Regions from separate parts of the Bradyrhizobium sp. AZCC 1578 genome, predicted to be linked through region 1. Evidence: riboswitches for the same ligand, from Rfam matches in the RefSeq annotation. Region 1 holds a riboswitch; the other holds the start of a gene.
What was found. A riboswitch is a leader RNA that binds a small molecule or an ion and turns the genes downstream of it on or off. The one in region 1 is predicted to bind S-adenosylmethionine.
Positions count from the first base shown of each region.

Region 2: another riboswitch for S-adenosylmethionine. It lies ahead of metX (homoserine O-acetyltransferase MetX); the one in region 1 lies ahead of V1290_RS16270 (O-succinylhomoserine sulfhydrylase).

Region 1 is NZ_JAZHRZ010000001.1:3,401,821-3,414,089, forward strand. It holds gene V1290_RS16220 (VOC family protein) at 1-345, shown strand, start outside; gene V1290_RS16225 (SRPBCC family protein) at 482-883, shown strand; gene V1290_RS16230 (hypothetical protein) at 1,011-1,478, shown strand; gene V1290_RS16235 (MATE family efflux transporter) at 1,612-3,051, opposite strand; gene V1290_RS16240 (PQQ-dependent sugar dehydrogenase) at 3,259-4,596, shown strand; gene V1290_RS16245 (acyltransferase family protein) at 4,740-5,963, shown strand; gene V1290_RS16250 (ABC transporter permease) at 5,975-7,108, shown strand; gene V1290_RS16255 (ABC transporter ATP-binding protein) at 7,105-7,830, shown strand; gene V1290_RS16260 (alpha/beta hydrolase) at 7,845-8,741, shown strand; gene V1290_RS16265 (2'-deoxycytidine 5'-triphosphate deaminase) at 8,761-9,867, opposite strand; SAM riboswitch at 9,987-10,066, shown strand; gene V1290_RS16270 (O-succinylhomoserine sulfhydrylase) at 10,138-11,331, shown strand; gene V1290_RS16275 (SGNH/GDSL hydrolase family protein) at 11,488-12,269, opposite strand, start outside.
Region 2 is NZ_JAZHRZ010000001.1:4,832,545-4,844,813, reverse strand. It holds gene V1290_RS23215 (TIGR02594 family protein) at 1-203, opposite strand, end outside; gene V1290_RS23210 (alpha/beta fold hydrolase) at 681-1,553, shown strand; gene metW (methionine biosynthesis protein MetW) at 1,844-2,512, opposite strand; gene metX (homoserine O-acetyltransferase MetX) at 2,514-3,776, opposite strand; SAM riboswitch at 3,859-3,938, opposite strand; gene V1290_RS23195 (chorismate mutase) at 4,103-4,951, shown strand; gene hisC (histidinol-phosphate transaminase) at 4,979-6,076, shown strand; gene V1290_RS23185 (prephenate/arogenate dehydrogenase family protein) at 6,073-7,011, shown strand; gene V1290_RS23180 (universal stress protein) at 7,513-8,385, shown strand; gene V1290_RS23175 (DUF2125 domain-containing protein) at 8,747-9,934, opposite strand; gene V1290_RS23170 (gamma-glutamylcyclotransferase) at 10,046-10,645, shown strand; gene V1290_RS23165 (sulfite exporter TauE/SafE family protein) at 10,779-11,531, opposite strand; gene V1290_RS23160 (YdcF family protein) at 11,673-12,269, opposite strand, start outside.

The sequences.
Region 1 (12,269 bases):
GGATTACGCGTCGGCGATCTCGACGCCAGCGTGCGCTTCTATACGGCAGCGCTCGCGCCCCTTGGCTTCGTGCTGTGCTCGCGGGATGATTCCGGCGCAGGCTTCGGCCCAAAGGGCGCGCCCGCGCTCTGGCTGCATCTGCACAAGGGATCTTCGGGCTCGGCCGCGCATGTCGCGTTCCGCGCCCAGGATCATGCGGCGATCAAGAAATTCCACGCCGAGGGCCTGAAGGCCGGCGGCCGCGACAATGGCGGCGCCGGACTGCGCGCGGATTACAGCCCAACCTATTACGCCGCGTTTTTGATCGACCCCGACGGCAACAATGTCGAGGCGGTTTGTACGTAAGGCGCCGCTCTCTCCACGTCATTGCGAGGAGCGAAGCGACGAAGCAATCCATGTCTCGGCAGGTGGCGAGATGGATTGCTTCGCTCCGCTCGCAATGACGGCGGAACATCCATCCTCCTACAACAAGGAATCATCCATGGCTTCCATCCACAAAGAAATCCTCATCGACGCGAACCCTGCCGACGTCTGGGACGCATTGCGCGATTTCGGCGCGCTGCATACCCGGCTGGTACCCGGCTTCGTCACCGACACCAAGCTCGACGGCGATGCGCGCATCGTCACCTTTGCCAACGGCACCGTCGCGCGCGAGACGCTGGTCGATTGCGACGACGAGCGAAAGCGGCTGGTCTATGCGATCAACAGCGAGCGTGTGAAGCATTATAGCGCGTCCGCCCAGGTGTTTGCTGATGGCGACGCGCGCAGCCGATTGGTCTGGATCGTCGACGTGTTGCCGAACGAGATCGCGCCCTACGTCTCCTCACAGATGGACCAGGGCGTGCTTGCCATGCAGAAGGCGTTCGGACGAAGCGCGGCATGATGCGTTACCGGCACTAGCTAGCTGGCGTGATCCTTCTCACAGATTGACTCCCTGCCCACTCCTAGCCTCGGCGCGTGCGTCCGAATGGCGCCGCGCCCGCGGCCGCCGGCGCATGAGGAGCAGAACCATGACGGGAGCTGACAAGGTGGTGTGCCAGGCGGCCACGCTGCTGTTGCTGTTCGCCCTGACGTCGACGCCGGCAAAGGCGCAATTTGCCGGCTTCGGCGGCGGCGGTGACGGCTCAGACATGATGACGCAGATGGCGCCGATGCTGGAAATGATGAAGGCCAAGATGGGCAAGCGCCGCTTTGCCATGATGATGCAGACCATGGGCCCGATGATGAGCCGCATGATGGAAGGCGGTGGCGGGTTCGGCGGCATGATGGGCGGTGGTATCCCCGGCGGCTTTGGCGGCGGCTACGTTCCCGAGGGTTACGGCGTGAACGCCGGTGGAATGAATTTCGGCGGCGGCGGCGATTTCATGGGCCTGCTCGGCGGCGCTGGCGGCGGCGAGCTGATGAGCATGGTCCCGCAACTGATGCGCATGGCCAATGTCGGCAGCGGCCGATCAGGGCGGCGGCATCGGCGAAGGTAGTTGTTCTCGTCATTGCGAGCCACCCGGTCGGCGCGAAGCGCCGCCGGACGACAGGCTCCGCGAAGCAATCCATCTTTCCGCGTACGAGGCTAGATGGATTGCTTCGTCGCTTCGCTCCTCGCAATGACGATCGTTACGACAGCGCCGGACTAACCGCGGGCACCCGCTGCTTCGGCCCCCAGCGCGTCAGCACCACGCTCGCGCATGAGAGCACGCCGAGCAGCACCATGGAGGCCGCCGCCAGCATGAAGAAGTTCTGCGCGGTGGCGTCATGCGTCAACAGCCACCAGCCACCGACGCCGATGAACAACAGCCGCGCGGTCTGCGCCATCACCGGGCCGATCACCTTGGCCGCGCCCTGCGACGAAAAGTACATCGCGGTGGCAAGGCCGAGGAAGGCGTACATCGGCGCCGCCGTCGATAGATATTGCCGGCTCGCGGCACGCACGGCCGCATCGTCGGTGAAGAGGTTGACCCAGATGTCGGGGAAGATTGCGATGAAGGTCGCGAATGTGCCGACCGAGGCGAATGCGACGAGCCCCGCCGTCCAGGCAATCTTGCGGGCCCGCGCGATGCGCTGCGCTCCGACGGCCATGCCGACCATCGGAACCGAAGCGATGCCGACCGCAAACGAGATCGAGGTCAGCATGAATTCGAGCCGCGCGCCGATGCCGTAGCCGGCGAGGACTTCGGTGCCAAAACTAGCCAGCATGTGGGTGAAGATACCGATCGTCAGCACCGACTGAAGCGGCGAGAAGCAGGCGATCGCCCCGACCTTCAGGATGTCGATGAACATCGACCACTGAATACGAAGGCCCCTGACCTTGGGAACGACGCGCGCACGGCCGGAAAACAGATACCAGGACATCACGGAGATGCTGATCAGGTAAGCGATCAGCGAACCGGCCGCGACACCGCTCATGCCGAACTGCGGGATCGGGCCGAGCCCCAAGCCCAGCGTGCCGCCGAGAATGATCTGGCAAATCGCCGACGACAGCATCAACAGCGACGGCAGCTTCATGTTGCCGGTGCCGCGCAAAATGCCGGACATCGTGTTCATCAGCCACGGCACCACGGCGCCGCCGAAGAATATCTGCGTGTAGGCGATCGCTTGGGTCAGCACGTTGCCGCGGCCGCCGAGCAGTTCGAACAGTTTGGGGCCGAAGATCAGCATGCCCAGCATGAAGGCCAACCCGAAGCAGAGGCCGATCAGCAGCGCATGCGCGGCAAGGGTCGAGGCGCGATCGAGGTCACCGGCGCCGAGCGCACGCGCGATCGCGGATGCCACGCCGCCCCCCATCGCTCCACCCGACATGGTCATGGTCAGGATCACGGTAGGAAACACCAGCGCCATCGCGGCGAGCGACTCCACGCCGAGCCGTCCGATGTAGGAGGTCTCGGCGATGACGACGCAGGTGCCCGCGGTGAGCGCGATTACATTCGGCCAGGCCAGCCACAACAGCGTGCGCAGGATCGGGCCGTCGAGCAACGCGTTTTTCGCCGGCGCCGCCGGTGGCGGAAGCGGACGCTCGTGCTCGTCTACGGGAATTTCGGCAACGCCGAGATCGGACATTTCTGCTCCCAGCGCGCGGACTTGAGGAGCCGCGGCGCGCTGCTTCCTAGCATGGCGGAGGCTGAATCCACGTGCACGGGGCGCAATGGGGGCCTGCGGGATTGCGTGGCGGGCCTTAGGCCGGCTGTTTCACAGGGAATTCATGCCGGAACACGAACGTTCGGGCCCGCACGGCATTGTACGGGCGATATCCCGGAGAACCCTGCCATGCGCAAGACCCTCCTCCTGGCCATTGGCGTCGGCGCGTTGGCGCTGCCGCTAGCCGCCTGTAGCGACCCCAAGGAGACCGCGACCGTGGCGCAGAGCTATGGTCCTTCGCCCAACCTGCCGCCACCGGAACATTCCTGGATCCCGACGGTGGACATCGCAACCGTCAAGCGTTGGCCGAACGGCGCCACGCCGACCGCCGCAAACGGCATGACGGTCAGCGCCTTTGCCCTCGACCTCGAACATCCGCGTACCGTCTACACACTGCCGAACGGCGACGTGCTGGTTGCCGAGAGCAACGCGCCGCCGAAGCAGGGCGGCGGCATGAGCATCAAGGGCTTCATCTACAAGCAGGCGCAGAACTGGGCGGGCGCCGGCGTTCCCAGCGCCAACCGCATCACGCTGCTGCGCGATGCCGACGGCGACGGCGTTGCCGAGCTAAGAACCACTTTCATCAGCGGGCTGAATTCGCCCTTCGGCATGGTGCTGGTCGGCGACGAGCTCTATGTCGCCAATTCCGATGCGATCATGAAATTCCCTTATCGCGAAGGCGACACCAAGATCGGCGGACCCGGCGTCAAGCTTGCGGACCTGCCCGCCGGCAACCTCAATCATCACTGGACCAAGGATCTCACCGCCAGCCCCGACGGCACCAAGCTCTATGCAACGGTCGGCTCCAACAGCAATGTCGGTGAAAACGGCATGGATGCCGAGAAGGATCGCGCGGCGGTGCTGGAAGTCGATCGCGCCAGCGGTCAATGGCGCGTGTTCGCTTCGGGCCTGCGCAATCCGAATGGCCCGGCCTGGAATCCAGTGACCGGCGAACTCTGGGTCGTGGTCAACGAGCGCGACGAACTCGGCAACGATCTAGTGCCGGACTACATGACGTCGGTGAAGGACGGCGCGTTCTACGGCTGGCCATACAGCTATTTTGGCGACCATGTCGACACCCGCGTCGAGCCGCGGCGGCCTGATCTCGTGCAGAAGGCGATGGCCCCGGATTATGCGTTGGGCGCGCACACAGCCTCGCTCGGGCTGACGTTTAACACCGGCAAGCTGTTTCCTGCCGAGATGGAGGGCGGCGCCTTCATCGGACAGCACGGCTCCTGGAATCGCAAGCCCCCCTCCGGCTACAAGGTGATCTTTGTCCCCTTCAAGGACGGCAAGCCATCCGGACCGCCGCAGGACGTGCTCACCGGTTTCCTCAACGACAAGGGCCAGGCGCAGGGCCGCCCGGTCGGGGTGCGGCTCGATAAGCAGGGCGCGCTGCTGGTGGCTGACGATGTCGGCAACACGATCTGGCGCGTGACGCCGGCGGCGAGGTCGGCATCGCGGTAAAAGCAACACAGTTTCCCACGGCCGGCCCGGCTGGGGACAACGCTCCCGAAGGGGCGAGTTCCGCACGTTAGCGGGAACGAGCGCGCCGGCTCCACGTTGACCCCCTGCCGGTTCCCAGATCAGTGGGATGGCAGCGTGGACGAATGGCCGTGTTATCACAGGTCAACGTGCCCCTTAGCAACTTGCGCGCGATTACCATCGTCATCGTGGTCGCGTTTCACTCCGTGCTGCCGTACCTCGCATCGCAACCGGCCGATCCCTTTCCGTTCGACGCACCGCCCTATCGCTGGATTGCATTCCCAATCCTCGATAGCCAGCGCTGGTTCGGCTTCGACCTGTTTTGCGCGTGGCAGGATGTCAGCCTGATGTCGCTGATGTTCTTGCTGGCCGGTCTGTTCACGCCGTCCAGCCTTGGCCGCAAGGGGCCTCGCACCTACACCTTGGAGCGCTCGTGGCGGATCGGCCTGCCGTTCGTTTTTGCCGTCGGCGTTCTCAGCCCTCTCGCCTACTTCGCGTCCTATCGGCTGACCGCGGCCGATCCCTCCTTCAGCGCCTTTTGGCAACACTGGCGCGCGCTTCCGATGTGGCCTGCCGGGCCGCAATGGTTTTTGTGGCAGATCTTTCTGCTGGGCGCCGTTGCCGCCGCCCTCCACGCGTTCGCCCCGCATTGGCTTCGGGCATTGAGCACGCTGGTCGCCCGCGTTGCCGATCGCCCGCTAATGTTCTTCATTGCGCTGGCGGCGCTCTCTGCGCTGGCCTATGTGCCGCTGGCGATGGCCTTCACACCGTGGGAGTGGACTTTTCTCGGCCCATTTTCATTTCAGCTGAGCCGGCCGCTGCACTACGTGGTCTATTTCTTCGCCGGATTTGCGATTGGCAGCCACGAGCACAGCATACTGCGTCCCGATGGTCCGCTTGCACGTCATTGGCTGGCCTGGCTTGCGGCCGCCATCGCTAGCATGTCCGTATGGGGCGGGTTCACATCGCTGACCTTGCCGGAGTGGCAGGCGAGCGCGCCGCTCTTTCGTCTGGCTTCGGCGCTGGCGTTTCCAGTTGCTTCCGCGGCCGCCGCTCTGTGTCTGCTCGCGATCTGCCTTCGGCTGCTGCAATCGCGCGACCGCCTGCTCGATAGCCTCTCCAGCAATGCCTATAGCATCTATCTGCTGCACTACGCCGTGGTCGTGTGGCTGCAATACGCGCTGCTTGATGTCGATCTCAACGCGATCGGCAAGGCGACGATCGTTTTTGCCGCTGCGCTCGCCGCAAGTCTGGCTGCAAGCGCCGGAATAAAAATCGGCGTGAGAGCGCTGGTTTCGCGCCATTCCGAGCCGCAAGACGAGAGAGCCATCGCCAATCAACCGCGATAACGGATGCCGACATGTCGCTGGTACTGACACTTGCGTCCCGCAACCTGTTCCACGATCGGCTTCGCTTCGTCGCGACCATGGTCGGAATCGTCTTCTCGGTCGTCCTCGTCATGATCCAGATGGGCCTGTTCCTCGGGTTCGGCCGAATGGTCACGACCATGATCGACAATGCCTCCGCCGATTTGTGGATCCTGCCCAAGGGCGCCAAATGCTTCGAGGATCCTTCGCTGCTCGACGTCAAGCTGCGCGACCGCGTCGCCACCATGGAGGGCGTTAGTTGGGCCGTCCCGCTCGTGATCGGCTTTTCGGACTGGCGCCTGGAGCGCGGCGAGGTGACGCCGGTCTTCATTGTGAGCGCCGACCTGCGCGACGGCAGCCTGCAACCGTTCAACGTCGTGGACGGCAACGTGCAGGCGTTGACGCAAGGGGCGAACGTTGCGGTCGACCGCTCCTATTTTGACCGGCTCGGTGTCAGCGGCGTCGGCTCGACGGCAGAAGTCCGTGGCCGCAAGGTGCGCGTGGTCGCGGTCACCGACGGCATCCGCTCGTTCGCCACGACGCCGTACGTGTTTGTGGATCTGAAAAACGCGCGCAACTACACCGGAACGCCGCGTGATCGCGCCAGCAGCGTTCTGGTTCGGCTGAAAGGCGATGCCGATCGGGAGAAGGCGCTCAGCGCCATTCGCGCGGAGGTCGGCGATGCAGAGGTTCTCACGTCGGACGATTTCCGCAGCCGCAGCCGGTCGTTCTGGCTGTTTGGCACGGGGGCCGGAGCCGCGCTGTTTGCCGGCGCATTGCTCGGAGTGATCGTCGGCACCGTGATCGTCGCGCAGACGCTTTACTCCAGCACCAAGGATCATCTGAATGAATTCGCCACCCTGCGCGCGATGGGTTCCTCGAACGCCTATATCTACACCGTGATCATCTATCAGGCACTCATCAACGCCGTGATCGGATTTGCGATCGCCGCCGGGATCGGCTCGATCGTCGTCCAGATCACCGCCAAAAGCGCGTTGCCGATTGTCATCACGCCATGGCTGATGGCGGCGTTGTTCGCGCTGACGGTGGTGATGTGCGTAGCATCCGGCATTGGAGCAATCATCCGTGTCGTTCGTATCGACCCAGCCACGGTGTTCATGCGATGAATGACCATGTAGTCGAAGCCAAGTCGGTCGAGAAGAGGCTGGGTCGCGGCGCCGGCGAGGTGCACGCGTTGCGCGGCATCGACCTCTCGCTGCGGCGGGGCGAGTTGACGTTGCTGATGGGCCCTTCGGGGAGCGGCAAGACTACGCTGCTTTTAGTCCTCGGATGCATGCTGACGCCGAGTTCAGGCAGCGTCACCATATGCGGGACGCCGACAGCCGACGCCGACAAGGAAGCGCTCGCCAGGATTCGGCGCGAGCATATTGGTTTCGTATTCCAGTCCTATCATTTGTTCCCGACGCTGACCGCGACCCAGAATGTGCAATTGGCGCTGGATATTCGTGGCGAGCACGGCAGGCGCGCGGCGCAGAAATCGCGGGAGGCCCTAGCAATGGTCGGGCTCGAGCAAAAGGTGGACAGTTTGCCGGGAGGTCTCAGCGGCGGCGAGCAGCAGAGGGTCGCCATCGCGCGGGCTCTCGTCGCAAACCCTTCCGTCGTTCTTGCCGACGAGCCGACCGGGGCACTGGATGGAAAAAACGGCCAGAGCATCATGCGTATTCTCGCCGAGACCGCCCATGAGCGTGAGCGGGCGGTGCTGGTCGTCACCCACGATCCGCGCGTCCTCCCCTACGCCGATCGCATTGTCGAGATCGAGGACGGTCTTATCGTGCAAGAGCCTACCGACCGTCCGCGCATGCCCACAGCCGTGCCGTTCAGGGCCTGAGCGCAAGGGCCGCCATGAGCCTGCGAGCCGAACTTTTGCGCATCGGTATTCGCATGTTGCTCAAGCGGCGCGGCGGGAGTCTCGATGTCGAGCAATGGCGGCGAAACATGCGTGCGATGGAGCGGTTTGTGCCGCATCCGCCCGCCCGGAGCACAACAGTCGAGATCGAGGCCGGTCGGGTGCGATTTCACCGGGTTACCACACCGGCATCCCGGCGCGGACGTAACGTGCTCTATCTTCATGGCGGCGCCTATGTTTCCGGCGCGCCGGTCTACTACCGGCACTTCCTCTGGCGGATTGCCGACGCCTTGCAAGCCCGCGTCTGGGCGCTCGAATACCGCCTCGCTCCGGAACACGCTTTTCCGGCAGCGCTTGAGGATGCCGTGGAGGGCTGTCGTTGGCTCGTCGATCACGCGCCCGATAGTCGCCAGTTGTTCGTAGTGGGAGATTCGGCCGGCGGCGGCCTGGCGCTGGGCCTGCTGTTGAGGCTCCGTGACGATGGCAAGCCGCTTCCGGCCGCGGCCGTCGCCTTGTCGCCCTGGACCGATCTGGCCCTGACCGGCGCTTCGCTGAAGACGAATGCAGCGGCCGATCCGATGCTGAATGTCGAGGATCTTCCCGATCTGGCGAAGCTCTATCTCGGCGGAGCCGATCCGCGCACGCCCTACGCTTCGCCGCTCTACGGCGATCCCGCCGGATTGCCGCCGGTACTTATTCAAGTCGGCAGCGATGAAATTCTGAAGGACGACGCCGTCCGCATGGTGGAGAAGCTGCGGTCGCACAATCCGCGCAGCAAGCTCGAGATCTGGCGGCGCATGCCGCACGTCTGGCAATTATTCGTGCCGGTGTTGCCGGAAGCCCGTCAGGCGATTGCGCAGATCGGCGAGTTTATCTCTGACGTGCGCGGCTGAGGCGCGCCGGCGCAGGCGATCACACCCGGAAGTGCTTGGAGAGCTTCAACCCCTGCGCCTGGTAGTTCGAACCGATGCGCTGGCCGTACATCGCGTCGGGCCGCGACAGCATTTTCTCGTAGACCAGACGGCCGACGATCTGGCCGTGCTCGAGGATGAACGGCACCTCGCGCGAGCGCACTTCGAGTACGGCGCGCGCGCCCTGCCCGCCGGCACCGGCATAGCCGAAGCCGGGATCGAAGAACCCCGCATAGTGCACGCGGAATTCGCCGACCAGAGGATCGAACGGCACCATTTCCGCAGCGTAATCCGGCGGCACCTGCACGGCCTCCTTCGAGGCCAGGATGTAGAACTCGCCGGGATCGAGGATGAGGCTGCCGTCTGACCGTGCCGGGATCGGCTCCCAGAATTCATCGACTGCATAGCCGCCGCGGCGGTCGACGTCGACCACACCGGTGTGGCGCTTGGCGCGGTAGCCGACGAACCCGCCTGTGTTCTCACCGGACAGATCGACCGACAGCGCCACGCCATTGGCGAGATCGGCGTTATCGATATCGACCAGGCGCTCGGCGCCATGCAGCGCGTCGAGCTCGTCGGCATTGAGGATGGCATCTCCAGTGCGGAAACGCACTTGTGATAGCCGCGAGCCCTCCCGCAGCAGCACCGGAAACGTCTTCGGGCTGATCTCGGCATAGAGCGGGCCGTGATAGCCCGCGCCGATCATATCGAAGCGACGGGTGCCGTCGGCAATCACGCGGGTGAAGACGTCGAGCCGTCCGGTCGAGCTCTTCGGATTGGCGGCGGCCACGATCTCCGGCGGCAGCGCGAGGCTTTCCAGGAGCGGCACGATGTAGACGCAATTGGTCTCCAGCACCGCGCCGTCGGAGAGATTTATTTCATGCAGCTTCAATTCGTCGATGCGCTCGGCGACGGTCGCGCCCGGCCCAGGCAGGAAGCTCGCGCGCACCCGATAGGCAACGTCGCCGAGGCGCAAATCGAGGCTTGCGGGCTGGATCTGGCTCTCGACAAACGGATAGGCCGGCAGGATCAGGCCCGCATCCGCCATCGCCGCGATCATGCGGTCGGGGAGAATTCCGTTACCGTCGGGCGGAAGCGTGAACGACACGGCGCGGTCCTCTGAGGTGGCCCTGGATGCCCAAATGTCATCCAAACCTCGTAAATATGGGCTTTTAGGGGTTATCCGATGGTTGCCTTGACTGAAAGGGCGCAAGCGAATATCAGCATGACTTATCCCGTGGTGATTTGAGCCGGCCGGCTTGCAGCCACGTTAAATAAGTAGCTAAACAGGCCGGGGACACGTGTGATCCCGGCCTGTGGAAATTCTTCCAGGCCGGTTTTTTTGTGACCATTTTCCGGTGGTCACGACGGAGGTCACATGTCTGAAGTTGGTTCTACCAAGCGTTTTCGTCCCGAAACCCGCCTCGTCCACGGCGGCACGCTGCGCTCACAATTCGGCGAGACGTCGGAAGCGCTGTTCCTCACCCAAGGCTATGTCTACGACAGCGCGGAGCAGTGCGAGGCGCGCTTCAAGGGCGAGGATCCCGGCTTTATCTATTCGCGCTATTCCAATCCTACGATTTCAATGTTCGAGCGCCGCATGATCGAGCTCGAAGGCGCGGAAGCTGCTCGCTCCACCGCCACCGGCATGGCCGCGGTGACGACCGCGATCCTCGCACCGCTCAGAGCCGGCGATCATGTGGTAGCCTCGAAAGCCCTGTTCGGCTCGTGCCTTTACGTCGTGCAGGACCTCCTGCCGCGCTACGGGATCGAAACGACGCTGGTCGACGGCCTAGATCTCGACCAATGGCAGCACGCATTGCGGCCTAACACCAAGACCTTGTTTCTGGAGAGCCCGACCAACCCGACGCTCGATGTGCTCGATATTCCGGCGATTGCCGAGATCGCGCACAAGGGCGGCGCACGGCTGGTCGTCGATAACGTCTTTGCCACGCCGATCTGGCAGAGCCCGCTTTCGCTCGGCGCCGACGTCGTGGTCTACTCCGCAACCAAACATATCGACGGTCAAGGGCGCTGCCTCGGCGGCATCATTCTCTCGTCCGAAGCCTTCATCGCAGAGCACATTCACAACTTCATGCGCCAGACCGGGCCATCGCTCTCGCCCTTCAACGCCTGGGTCCTGCTCAAGGGACTGGAGACGTTGGGCGTGCGGGTACGCGCGCAGACCGACAACGCGGCGAAAATCGCCGAGGCGTTGGCAAGCCATCCGAAGATTTCGCGATTGATCTATCCCGGCCGCGCCGATCATCCGCAAGCGGAGCTGGTGAAGAAGCAGATGCGCGGCGGTTCAACGCTGATCGGCTTCGAGGTCAAGGGCGGCAAGGCCGCCGCCTTCCGCGTCCTCAATGCGTTGCAGATCTCGCGCATCTCCAACAATCTCGGCGATAGCAAGAGCCTCGTCACCCATCCTGCGACGACGACGCATCAACGGCTGACGCCAGAGGCGCGCGCCGAGCTCGGCATCAGCGAAGGCTTTATCCGCTTCTCGGCCGGGCTCGAGCATGCGGATGATCTGATCGAGGATTTTGCACAGGCGCTGGAGAAGGCGTGAGCTCGCTACGCGCGTAGCCACACAACAGGTGTCGTCCCATAACCACAGGGTGTGGTGGGTTAAGCAAGGCGTCAACCACCGCCTCTAATCACCAGGGCCGCGGCGTATGGGTCCCTGCGCCGAGTGCGCGATTGCGCACGGAGGCAGGAACGACGGCTACATCGGCCGATAGGCTCGCACGTCCGACGGCACGGCGACGCCGAGCTTGATCTGGCCGACCGACTTGATGATGTCGTCGCCGAGCAGTTGGGCGAAGCAGGCATAGCCCCAGTCGCTCATGTGCAGGCCGTCGGCGATCACGAAATTCTCGATCGGAATCGCCTGCCGCTCGTGCCAGTCCTTCATCACCGCGAAGCGCGGGAAGATGCCGACCTTGCGAAGCTCGGCCGTCTTGTTCAAGAGCTTCATCATCTTGCCGGCACTTTCGGCGTGCTCGTTGACCCGCGGCGAATATTGCGGATCGATCAGCACGACGTCGGAGCCCGCAGCCTGAATGCGTGCGATGCCTTCGTCGATGAGCTTGACGGTCTCGGCGGGATCGAGGTTGCGCAGCACCGCATTGGTGCCGACCTGCCAGATCACCAGATCCGGACGCAAGTCGATCACGGAGGTCTGCAGCCGCTTCATCATTTCCGGCGCGTCCTCGCCGCCCTTGCCGGCATTGACGACGGAGATGTCGGCCGTCGGATATTTGCGGCGTAGCTGCGCCGCGAGCCTGTTCGGATAAGTGAATTCCGGTGAACTGGAGCCGTACCCCTGGGTCGATGACGATCCGAAAGCGACGATCACCACCGGCTGACCCGCGACGAGCTTGTTCGCGACACGCGGCAGCGATCCCATCGATTTGGAAGCGCCCTTCGGCGGCAGGCAGGGAACGCGGCTGAAGATGTCGCCGGCCGATTTCGCGACTTCCTTCACCTTGTCGATCGCTTTGCCGG
Region 2 (12,269 bases), 1.4 Mb from region 1:
GCAAGACCGCGCGCGTGCATCTGCGTGACCGCGCGCTCCCAGCGCGATGTGTGCCGGGCGTGCCGGATCCGGGCACGACGGCCGGCGCGATCGGCGCGCGCTGCCTTGACTGTGTTGGACGAGACGAAACCGCCGGGTGTCACCATCTCGGCGCTGCTTCCCAGGAAGCTCGGGTTATTCTCGGCAAAGCCGCCTGTCTGCATTTGTGCAGCCCTGCGCTTCCAGCGCGACATCCTGAGAGCATGGCGATGGTGGCGATATGCATAATGCTTGACGTGATGGCCGGCGTGATAGGCGCGAGCGTGTCGCCCTGCGCCGTGATGTGGTCTTGCTGAAGCCGGAGAGACAAATACGAAGATGGAAACCGAACACAGTGCCAGCGCAATGAAACGAAGCGACCGGCGAAACGCAAACAACTGACTCATACTTGGACCTCTAACACTCCCACACTTTGCGTTCGTCTACGAACGAACGCGGCCGGCGTTTTGCGTTTGGCGATGTGACGAGAGGAAGATTTTGTGTGGCGGAGAGGAAACAATTTCGGGGTGATTCCGCGACGATTCGATGGCGAAAATGAACCTTTCCTGCCGCATTGCAGCCCCGAGAATTAATTGCAATTTTGTGGGTTAGCTGCGCAAGGAAGTTACGAAACAACAAGAAAATCGAGAGAGGAATCCGAAATGCCCTATGCCGTCGCCAAGGATCGCGTGCGTCTCTATTTCGAGGAGGCCGGAAGCGGGACGCCGATCATCTTCCTGCACGAGTTCGCGGCCGACCACACCAATTGGGAGCCGCAGATGCGCTACTTCTCGCGTGGCCATCGCTGCATCGCCTATTCGGCGCGCGGCTATACGCCATCCGACGTGCCTCCCTCGGCCGAGGTCTACACCTACGAGTATTTCTACACCGACGCGCTCGCCGTGCTCGATCACCTCGGCATTGCCAAAGCGCATTTCGTCGGCCTGTCGATGGGCTCCTATTCCTCGCTGCAGATCGGCCTCAACGCAGCCGACCGCGCGCTGTCGATGACGCTCGCCGCCGTCGGCGCCGGCTCGTCACTCGAACATCTCGACGCCTTCCGCGCGCAATGCGTCGCCAATGCCGAGCAGTATGAGGAGATCGGATCGGTTGAAGTCGCCAAGGTGACGCGTGAGGCGCCGAGCCGGATTCCGTTTTTGCTGAAAGACCCGCGCGGCCACGCCGATTTCTACGCCGCGCTGGCGCGGCACGATGCCAGGGGCTCGGCCAACACCATGCGCAGCTTTCAGGGCAAGCGACCGTCGATCTACACCATGACGGATGCGATCCGACGCGTGCCGACCCCGGCGCTGATCCTGTGCGGCGACGAGGACGACAACTGTATTGAACCGAGCCTGTTCCTGAAGCGGCATTTGCCGGCCGCGGGGCTCACGTTCTTCCCGAAGTCGGGCCACGTGCTCAATCTGGAAGAGCCGGCGCTGTTCAACGAGATGGTGGAGCGGTTCATCGCGCTGGTGGAAGCCGGGCGATGGCCGGCACGCGATCCGCGGTCGATGGTGGCGGCGGTGGTCTAACTGCAGCGCAGCACACGTGATGGACGCACCGGCGGAAGGGTTCCCTCTCCCCTTGCGGGAGAGGGTTAGGGAGAGGGGTGCCGCTTGCTCCGTCGTTGGACGGATAAAGATGGCCTCTGCGAAGACCTTCTCTCGCGATGCGAGTCGTGTTGAGCTCACCGTATCTCTTCTGCTGGAGCCCGGGGCTACCCCTCTCCCCAACCCTCCCCCGCAAGGGGGGAGGGAGCCCTGACAGCGTGCTTACCTCACAATGGTGCGCGATCCGGGTCGCTGGTGGCGGTTTGACGGCGTCACTTCCCCTTCCCGCCCCTACTCAGCAAAAACACGCCCTGCTCGCCGAACATGTTCCAGACCCACCAGGGCAGGTTCAGCGGCACCGGGCGGCCGTAGAGATCGAGCGCCACCGCGCGCTCCATCTTGACGTTGATCTCGTCGCAGAGCTGGACGAAATCCTTGATCGTGCAGAAATGGATGTTCGGCGTGTCGTACCAGGTCGCCGGGAGGTTTTCGGTACGCGGCATGTGGCCGCCGACGAGCAGTTGCAGCCGCATCTTCCAGAAGCCGAAATTCGGAAACGACACGATCGCGCGCCGGCCGATGCGCAGCAGGTTTTCCAGGACCGGTTTCGGCTGCCGCGTCGCCTGCAGCGTCTGCGACAGGATGACATAATCGAAGGCATCGTCCGGATAATTGACGAGGTCGGTGTCAGCGTCGCCCTGCACCACGGCGAGCCCCTTGGCGACGCAGCGATTGACGCCCTCGCGCGACAGCTCGATGCCGCGGCCATCGATGCCGCGGCTCTCCAGAAGTTGCAGCAATTCGCCGTCGCCACAGCCGACGTCGAGCACTTTTGAGCCAGCCGGAATCATTTCGGCGACGAGGAGATGATCGGTGCGATATTTGCCGGTGCGATCGGGAGCGATGCCGCCGAGCGGCAGGGCCTGTTCCTGTAACGCCATGTCAGGCTCTATCTCTCTTTTTTGACGCGTTTTCTTCACTTGAACCGGTATCCACTTCGCTCGAAAACGCTTTGCTATCAAGGCCGCGCGCATTGCCCGCGGATTCTAGGAAGGCGCGAGAAATGTCGAAGAACTCGGGCACGTCGAGCAGGAAGGCATCGTGGCCGCGGTCGGTCTCGATCTCGGCGAACGACACTCGCGCGCTCGAAGCATTCAGCGCATGCACCAGCGCCCGCGATTCCGAGGTCGGAAACAGCCAGTCGGAGGTGAACGACACCACGCAGAAGCGGGTCTTGATGCCGCGAAACGCTTCCGCCAGCACGCCGTCATGGTCGGCGGCGATATCGAAATAGTCCATCGCGCGCGTCAGGTAGAGATAGCTGTTGGCATCGAAGCGCTCGACAAAGGAAGAGCCCTGATAGCGAAGATAGCTTTCGACCTGAAAATCCGCATCGAACGAAAATGTCGGCAGCTCGCGATCCTGCATCCGCCGCCCGAACTTGCGATGCAACGCGGCGTCGGAGAGATAGGTGATGTGCCCTGCCATCCGCGCCACCGCCAGTCCGCGATGCGGATGCGTGCTGCGCTCGAAATAGCGCCCATGGTGCCAGTCCGGATCAGCCATCACGGCCTGCCGGCCAAGTTCGTGAAACGCGATATTTTGCGCCGAATGGCGCGTCGAGCAGGCGACCGGTAGCGCCGAAAACACCCGTTCCGGATAGGCTGCCGTCCATTGCAGCACCTGCATGCCGCCCATCGATCCGCCGATCACGCATAACAATGTTTGGATGCCCAGCCGGTCGAGCAACATGGCCTGCGCGCGGACCATGTCGGGAATGGTGATGATCGGAAAATCCAGTCCCCACGCCTTGCCGGTCGCCGGGTTGGTCGAGGCCGGACCGGTCGATCCCATGCAACCGCCGATCACGTTCGAACAGAGGATGAAATATCTGTCGGTATCGAGCGGCCGCCCTGGACCGACCATGATTTCCCACCAGCCGGCCTTGCCGGTCAGAGGATGCACGTTGGCGACATGCTGATCCAGCGTCAGCGCGTGACAGATCAGGATCGCGTTGGAGCGGTCGGCGTTCAGTTCGCCATAGGTCTGGTACGCGATCTGGAATGGCGCGAGATCGATGCCGCAATCGAGCTTCAAGGGCTGCTCGATGCCGAATTTGACCACCGGCGAGGTCGGATGATCGGCCTCGTGGGCACGGTCCTCGCTGTGAATCGACGGGCTGGATACCGACTGCAATTGTGTCATCCCGACCTTCCTCCTTGCGGAGGTCCTTACAGACAGAAATCAGGCCGCAAAAAACCCGGCCTGAACGAAAGGTTCGGCCGGGATCAATCTGTCCCCGGCCTGTTTAGCGAGTTGTTTAACGTGGCTGCAAGCCGGCCGGCTCAAATGACCACGGAATGGAACAAAGCTAGTCCGAAGCAGGTCCCTCGTCAAGGCAGCCGCATGGTTAACCCTGCACCGATCATGGCGGATCTGACGTTTCTCTTTGCTTTCGACGGCCGTCTTTTCTAATCAATGCACCTTGCTGGGTGGTGATTTCAGACCGATCCGGCGCTGAAGGTTTTAACATGTCCAAGGCTCCCCCGGCTCCGCCCTCGCTGCAGGAATTGCGCAAGGAGATCGACGCGATCGACGAGCAGGTCCATCGCCTCTTGATGGCGCGCGGCGACATCATCGACCGCCTGATCCAGGTGAAGCAGACCCAGGAGGTGGGCTCGGCGTTCCGGCCCGCGCGCGAGGCCAGCATGATGCGCAGCCTGGTCGAGCGCCATCGCGGCATCCTGCCGCTCGATACCATCGAGAGCATCTGGCGCGTCATCATCTCGACCTTTACTTACGTCCAGGCGCCGTTCTCGGTGCATGCGGACGTCTCGGTCGGCGAGCCCGCGATGCGGGATTCGGCGCGGTTTCACTTCGGCTTTGTCGTGCCCTATGTCGGCCATTTCAGCGCACAGGCCGCGGTTGAAGCCGTGGCGAAATCCAAGGGCGATCTGGCGCTGGTCTCGGCGGTCTCGAGCCGCACGCCGTGGTGGAGCGCGCTGGAAGCCGAAGGCGCGCCAAAAATCATTGCCCGGCTGCCGTTCCTCGAGCGCGCCGATCATCCGGCCGCGCTGCCGGTGTTCGTGATCTCGCGCGTGGCCGATGATGCCATGGTGACGGAGGTGCAGATGTGGAGCGTCCGCGTCTCGGGGTGGAACGCCGATATCGCCCGCGCGCTCGCCCCGCTCGCCGAAATCGTCGCCGTGCCCGATACCGCTTTCGACGGCGCGGCGCTTTTGGTGTCGGATGCCGGCGCCGGGTTCGAAAAGATCAAGACCGCCCTGATCCAGGCCGGCGCCTCGGTGCGCTCGTCGGCTCTCGTCGGCAGCCACGCAACACGCTATACGGTGCCCCCGAACGGGTCGGCGAAGCCTTAAACGCCGTCCGAAATTCCGGAGTTGAAGATGAACCGCCCCGTGCCGAATCCCGGCATTCTCGATATTGCGCCCTACACGCCCGGCAAGAGCCCGGTGCCGGAGCCGGGCCGCAAGGTGTTCAAGCTGTCGGCCAACGAGACCCCGTTCGGGCCGTCGCCGAAGGCAATCGAAGTCTACAAGCACGTGGCTGATCATCTGGAGGACTATCCGGAAGGAACCTCACGGGTGCTGCGCGAAGCGATTGGGCGCGCCTACGGGCTCGATCCCAACCGCATCATCTGCGGCGCCGGCTCGGACGAAATCCTTAATCTCTTGGCGCACACCTATCTCAGCCAGGGCGATGAGGCGATCTCGACCGCCCACGGCTTCCTGGTCTATCCGATCGCGACGATGGCGAACGGCGCCAAGAACGTTGTCGCGCCCGAGACCAATTTTACCGCCGACGTCGATGCCATTCTCGCGCGCGTGACGCCGCGCACGAAACTGGTGTGGCTCGCCAACCCGAACAACCCGACCGGCACCTACGTGCCGTTCGACGAGGTCAAGCGATTGCGCGCTGGCCTGCCGCCACATGTGCTGCTGGTGCTCGACGCTGCGTACTCCGACTACGTGTCGCGCAACGATTACGAGCTCGGCCTGGAGCTGGTGGCCACCACCGAAAACACCGTGATGACGCACACCTTCTCCAAGATTCACGGGCTGGCGGCATTGCGGATCGGCTGGATGTTCGGTCCGGCGCACATCATCGACGCGGTCAACCGCATTCGCGGGCCCTTCAACGTCTCGACGCCGGCGATGCTGGCGGCGGTCGCCGCGATCGAGGACACCGCGCATGTCCAGAAGTCGAAGGCGTTCACCGAAGAGTGGCGCAACTGGCTGACGGAGGAGATCGGCAAACTCGGACTGAAGGTGACGCCGAGCGTCGCCAATTTCGTGCTGATTCACTTCCCGACCGAGAAGGGCAAGACCTCGGCCGATGCGGACGCGTTCCTGACCAAACGTGGCTTGGTGCTGCGGGCACTCAACAATTACGGCCTGCCGCATGCGCTACGCATGACCATCGGCACCGAGGAGGCCAACCGCCTCGTCGTCGACGCCTTGCGCGACTTCATGGCGGCCAAGTGAGTACGGTACCGATCTTCCGACGCATCGCGCTGATCGGCTTCGGCCTGATCGGCGGCTCGATCGCGCGCGCGGTGCGAGTCCAGGGGCTCGCGAGCGAAATCGTCACCACCGCGCGTTCGGAGAAAACCCGTGCGCGGGTTACCGAGCTCGGCATCGTCGATCGCGTGCTGGAGACCAACGCGGAAGCCGTCAAAGATGCCGACCTCGTGATCCTCTGCATCCCCGTCGGCGCCTGCGGGCAGGTGGCGCAGGAGATCGCGCCGTTCCTGAAAGCGGGCGCGATCATCTCCGACGCCGGCTCGGTCAAGGGCGCCATCGTCCGCGAAATGGCGCCGCATTTGCCGGGCCATGTTCATTTCGTTCCGGCACATCCGGTCGCCGGCACCGAGCATTCGGGTCCTGATTCCGGCTTCGCCGAACTGTTTATCAACCGCTGGTGCATTCTCACCCCGCCCGAGGGCACCGACCCCCTGGCGGTCGAAACGCTGCGCGCGTTCTGGGCTGGCATGGGCGCCAGGGTCGAGACCATGACGCCGGATCATCACGACCTGGTGCTGGCGATCACCAGCCATTTGCCGCATCTGATCGCCTACACCATCGTCGGCACCGCGGACGAGCTGGCGCAGGTAACGTCGTCGGAAGTGATCAAATTCTCCGCCGGCGGCTTTCGCGACTTCACCCGCATCGCGGCGTCCGACCCGACAATGTGGCGCGACGTGTTTTTGAACAACAAGGAGGCCGTGTTGGAAATGCTCGGCACCTTCAACGAGGACCTTTCAAAACTCACCCGCGCCATCCGCCGCGGCGACGGCGAGGCGCTGTTCGAGCATTTCACCCGCACCCGCGCCATCCGCCGCGGCATCGTCGAGATCGGCCAGGATTCCGCCGCGCCGGATTTCGGGCGCCCGCATCCACCGCTGAAGAGGACGGAGTGAGAAGGGCGCGGCTTCGCGCATGCGTGCCGGACGTTCCATCGTCATTGCGAGCCACCCGGTCGACGCGAAGCGCCGCCGGATGACAGGCTCCGCGAAGCAATCCATTTTTGCCGCTTGCGGAGGAATGGATTGCTTCGTCGCTCGCTCCTCGCAATGACGGAGTTGGCCGCTCCACACTAGGTCGTCATACCCGCGAATGCGGGTATCCAGTACGCCGCGGCTTCCCGATTCAATCATTGCTGTCTCCGGAATACTGGGTCACCCGCTTTCGCGGGTGACGACAATTGAGTATGCGTTCGCGTTCTCGCGACGCTAAGCGCCCGCGGCTTGCATGAACCTTCCCCTCAAACAAAGGGAGCAGGACCGGCACGCCTGCTGATCTCCGGAACCTTGGGGTGTTCTGGGAGTTATGAACCAAGCGGGATTGCGCGATTTTGCGTTCGGCTCAACACACACATGTGCCGCCTGTCGTCGCAAACGGCGGCATCGCAGGAGGCTCTCATGAGCATCAAGCGAATCCTGGTTCCACTTCCCGGCTCAGCCAGTCACACCGGTCAAATAGAAACGGCCCTGTCTGCCGCGAAGGCGTTGGGGGCTCACGTCCAGGCACTGTTCATCAGTGAGCCGCCGCCGCCGGTCACGCGTGGCGGCCTAACGGTCACCGAAATGGGACGAACGGCGGCCATCCCGGTAAACTGGCACGCCGAGGAACGGGAGCGAGCTGCGCGGGATGCGCGTGAGGTATTCGCGCAGGCCTGCGCGGTAGTCGGCATCCCGATGCTATCGGCGAGCGACGAGCCCGGCAGCCCGCTCGCAGCATCCTGGCGCGAAGCCGAGGGATCGTATGTGGAAATCGCGGTGCAACGTGCCGCTGCCTTCGACCTGATGATCGCCGCAAGCGCCACCGTGATGGAATCGCTCATGGCCATTGCAGAGCAATCGCTGCTGCGGACCCGTCGCCCCGTACTGTTGGCGCCGGCTAGCCTGCAGAGTGATCTGACCGACAGCGTGATGATCGCCTGGGACGAGAGTCCGGAATGCTGGCACGCGGTCTCGGCTGCCATACCGTTCATGCAACTCGCCAAATCAGTGCAGGTCATAAGCGTTGACCGGGACGCCAGCAATCGCCAAGCCTCGCAGGCGGAAGTACTTGCCTATTTGCGCTGTCATGGCATCGGTGCGACCGGGCAGGTGGTTGCACCGGAACTGCGCTCGGTGGGAGATACGCTGCTCGCGGCGGGGGCAGAGCATGAAGCCGGCCTACTGATCATGGGCGCCTATTCCCACAGCCGCCTGCGCGAGATCCTTCTGGGTGGGGCCACGCGCCACATCCTTAAGAACGCTTCGGCACGCCCCGTTCTCTTGGCGCATTAGCCCTCGTCAGAACGCAACCCAGCTCAGGTTGCCGCCAACGCCAACACTATGGCCGGCCGAAGGCGGGTTGGGGGCCGTGCCGGATTTCGGTCGCCCGCATCCGCCACTGAGGAAGACGGAGTGAGGCGCGGCTTAGGCGATTGCGCTCCGCTCTCCACGGCGAAGCGATAACGAGATTGCACAAAGTCGTCATACCCCGCGAAGGCGGGGTATCCAGTGCGCCGCGGCCTATCGACTCAATCACTAGCGCCTCTGGAATACTGGATCGTCCGCCCCAGTGCGCAATTGCGCACAAGGCGGACGATGACGGCGGATGCGAGATCGATTTGCCTATTCACAACGGCGGATCACGACCGCCGCATCAAAACAGCGGCGGCACCTGGCCCACTTTCAGCGGGCCCAGAAACACCGCGCCATCAACAAAGCGCAGCGGGAAGGCGCGCGCTTTCCGCCCCTCGAGCTCCGCCTCCTTGCCGAGCGAATTGATACCGGCCGCGACGCCGGCATTGGCGTTCTGCTTGACGACCTTGCCGAGCCCCGGAATCGCCTTGTCGAGCGCGCCGAATAGATTGTTGAGGTCCTGGCTCTTGACGCCGGGTGCGACGCGATCCAGCGTTGCCTGCGGCACGCCCTCCTCCAGCATCTTCTCGAGGCCAAGCGCCGGAATTACTTTCTCGATTCCCGCCACCGTCATCTGCAATTCGCCGTCGATTCGACCCTGCGCATTGAGGCTCAATGTGCCCGCGGCCAACGAGATCAGATCGCCCTGCTGAATCCGCGACCGCACGATCTCGACATGGCCACCCGCTGCCTGCAGCTCCCTGAACCGTTCGGGCCACGGCTTCGGCGTAAAATCCCTCAAACCAGTGAGCTTCGTCTGGATGTCGGTGTCGAACGGCTGCGCCAGCACCGGGTGCACCTCCTGCACATTGCCGCCCGATATCTGCAGTACGGCTTCGATCACGGGGTGATCCTTCGTCGAGCCTTCGGCAAGACGGCCGTGCAACTCGACATGGCGGGCGCGCGCGAGCGGGGTCTCGACCGGTCCGTTGACGCGGTCGATCGAGGGATTGTCGAACACGATGGAAGCGCGCTGCGGCACATCGGGCAATCCGCTCACGCTGCTGCGGCCCAAGGTCCAGTTCACCTTCATCGACGGCGGCTGGCCGCGATCGGCGAGCGTAGCCGGCGCCTTGAATTCGGCGATCAAGAGTTTCGGCTGGTAGATCTGCGCGATCACCATGATCTCACCGAGCCGCGCGGTGAACGGCACCTGCGCGCCGGCGATCTGCGAGACCAGCGAAACGCTGGCGTCGTCGCAGCGGACTTCGAAGCGGAACGGGAAGCCGGCCACCGAACGCTTGCCGCAGGCATAGACCCGACCGGCTTTCGCCTCCTGCAGCGCCCACGCATCCGCGCGCACGCCGACTTCGGAAGCGGCATAGAACCAGAATGCGCTCCATGCCGCGGCGGCAATGACGAGCAGCGCAGGCATGATGAAGAGGCGCCACAGCGGGCGCCGGCGCGGCGCGGGGGTCATGTCAGGCATGCGGCGTCCTTTGGCTAGCGATTTTGGCGAATGTAAGTATCCGCTCGTCGCAACAAAAGGCATTGAATCCACTTCGCTTTGTCGCGCCGTTCTGGTAGCGGTGCACCCGGCATGTCCGCAATTGAGTTCAACGATACGGAATTCTCGCAAGGCGACCTCTGGGTGTTCGGCTACGGCTCCCTGATGTGGCGCCCGGGCTTCGAATTCATCGAACGGGTTCCGGCGCGGCTGATCGGCGAGCACCGCGCGCTCTGTGTCTTTTCCTTCGTCCATCGGGGCACGCCGGAAAAGCCCGGCCTCGTTCTCGGACTCGACCGCGGCGGCGCCTGCCGCGGCATCGCATTCCGCGTCGCGGAGAAGCACCGCGCGGCCACCATCGCCTATTTGCGCGAGCGCGAGCAGGTCACTTCAGTCTACCGCGAGGTGATGCGGTCGGTGTGGCTGGAGAACGATGCGCGTCAGCGCGTCAGTGCACTCGTCTACGTGGTCGATCGCGGCCACGTGCAATATGCCGGCCGGCTGTCGCTGGCTGAGCAATTGCGTCATGTGCTGCAGGGGCACGGCCAGTCCGGCGTCAACCGCGATTACGTTTTGGCTACCGTGAAAGCCATCGAAGCGGAAGGTTTTCGCGATTCGCAACTGCACCGGCTCGCGGCGATGCTGCACACCCAGCATCCACCGCCTCTTCCCACAGAGAACAGCGACCGTTGAGCTCGGGTGTGTGCTCATAAGCGGACTGAAATGAAGCCCAGTGCCGCGATAGCCCGCATCCGCCATTGGAGGCAAAGCGGACCTCGAAGGTCGGGGCCGCGCACGTCTGTTAGTGACCGCCCCCGTAGCCGACCTATGGACCGGATGCGAGTGCCATGAGGATTGTGCGCAGGCTTAAGAGCACTACGACGCAGCCGACTAGAAGCATCAGGACTTTATCCGGGATGTGTTTGGTCGCAAGCGCTGCGAACGGCGCCGCGATGACTCCCCCGATGATAAGACCGGCGATGATAGGCCACAGGCTCAGGCCAACGGTGAGAAAGAAAGTCGTTGATATGGTCAAAGTGACGAAAAACTCGGCCAAGTTGACTGAGCCGATGGCGTAGCGCGGCGTCGCACCTTGGCCAAGGAGTGTAGAGGTCACGACCAGGCCCCATCCTCCTCCGCCAATGGCGTCGAGGACGCCGCCGAACAAACCCAGAGGGCCGACTGCGCGCGGAGTAGGTGCCTCAATGGGGCGAGCCGCTAGCGCCTTCCAGACGATAAAAGCGCCAAGCAGAAGGAGGTAAGCGCTGATGAAAGGCTTCAAGGCTTCGCCGGGGAGTTCGGAGAGTGCAAAGGCGCCGATTGCCCCACCAATCATTCCCGGAATGGCAAGACGCAGGAGCAGTTTGCGGTCAACATTGCCAAAGCGCCAATGGGCGAGACCCGAGGCGCCGGTGGTGAATGTCTCCGCCGCATGCACACACGCGCTTGCGGTGGCGGGAGGCACGCCCAGGCCGAGGAGCACAGAGGTAGCCGTTACGCCGTAGGCCATGCCGATCGCACCATCGATCATTTGCGCGACGAAGCCTATGATGACGTAAAGGAGTACGTCGTCCCACATGGGAATCCCCGATCGACCTGTTTCCGCCGGTTACGAACGCCAGCACGGCGTCCACACTATCGACCTCATATTCTTAACAAGCCAAAGACGTCCCCAATTTCATCAACAACACGCACTGCTGTTCCGCAAAATCGCTCTAGTCTAGTTGACTTGCGCCGTCGCCGGCCGGCCCGGCGCGGGCGCAGGCTGATCGGAAGGTTCCGGCACGAGATCGATGCCCGCTCCGGCGAGGCGCACGCGCACCTCCGCGGCGACATATTTCGCATATTCCGACAGCAACAGACGCAGCGTCGCGCCGCTGGTCCACCACGGCTCGTCGCGCCATTTTTCGCCGATCACCGCGAACGGTATCAGCGTGACATCAGGCATCGCATGCGACAATTCCAGAATGGCCCGCGGCATGTGGTAATTCGACGTCACCACGATCAGCGACTTGAAGCCGCGCTCCTGCGCCCAGCGCCGCGTCTCGGCGGCATTGCTGCGCGTGTTGACCGCGGAGCGGTCGAGATCGACGCAACAGCCGAGCAGCGACTGGTTGTCGGGCAGCGAGCGGGAAATGTCGCGCACGGCGTTGGTCGGATGCACACCCGAAATCAATAGCCGCTTGCCGTAGCCGCCGGCCAGCAATTCCATCGCATCCGAAACCCGCGACGAACCGCCGGTGAAGACCACGATCCCGTCGGCGCTGCGCGCCGGCTTGATTTCGACGCCGCGCAATTGCGAGAGAAAGGCGATGAA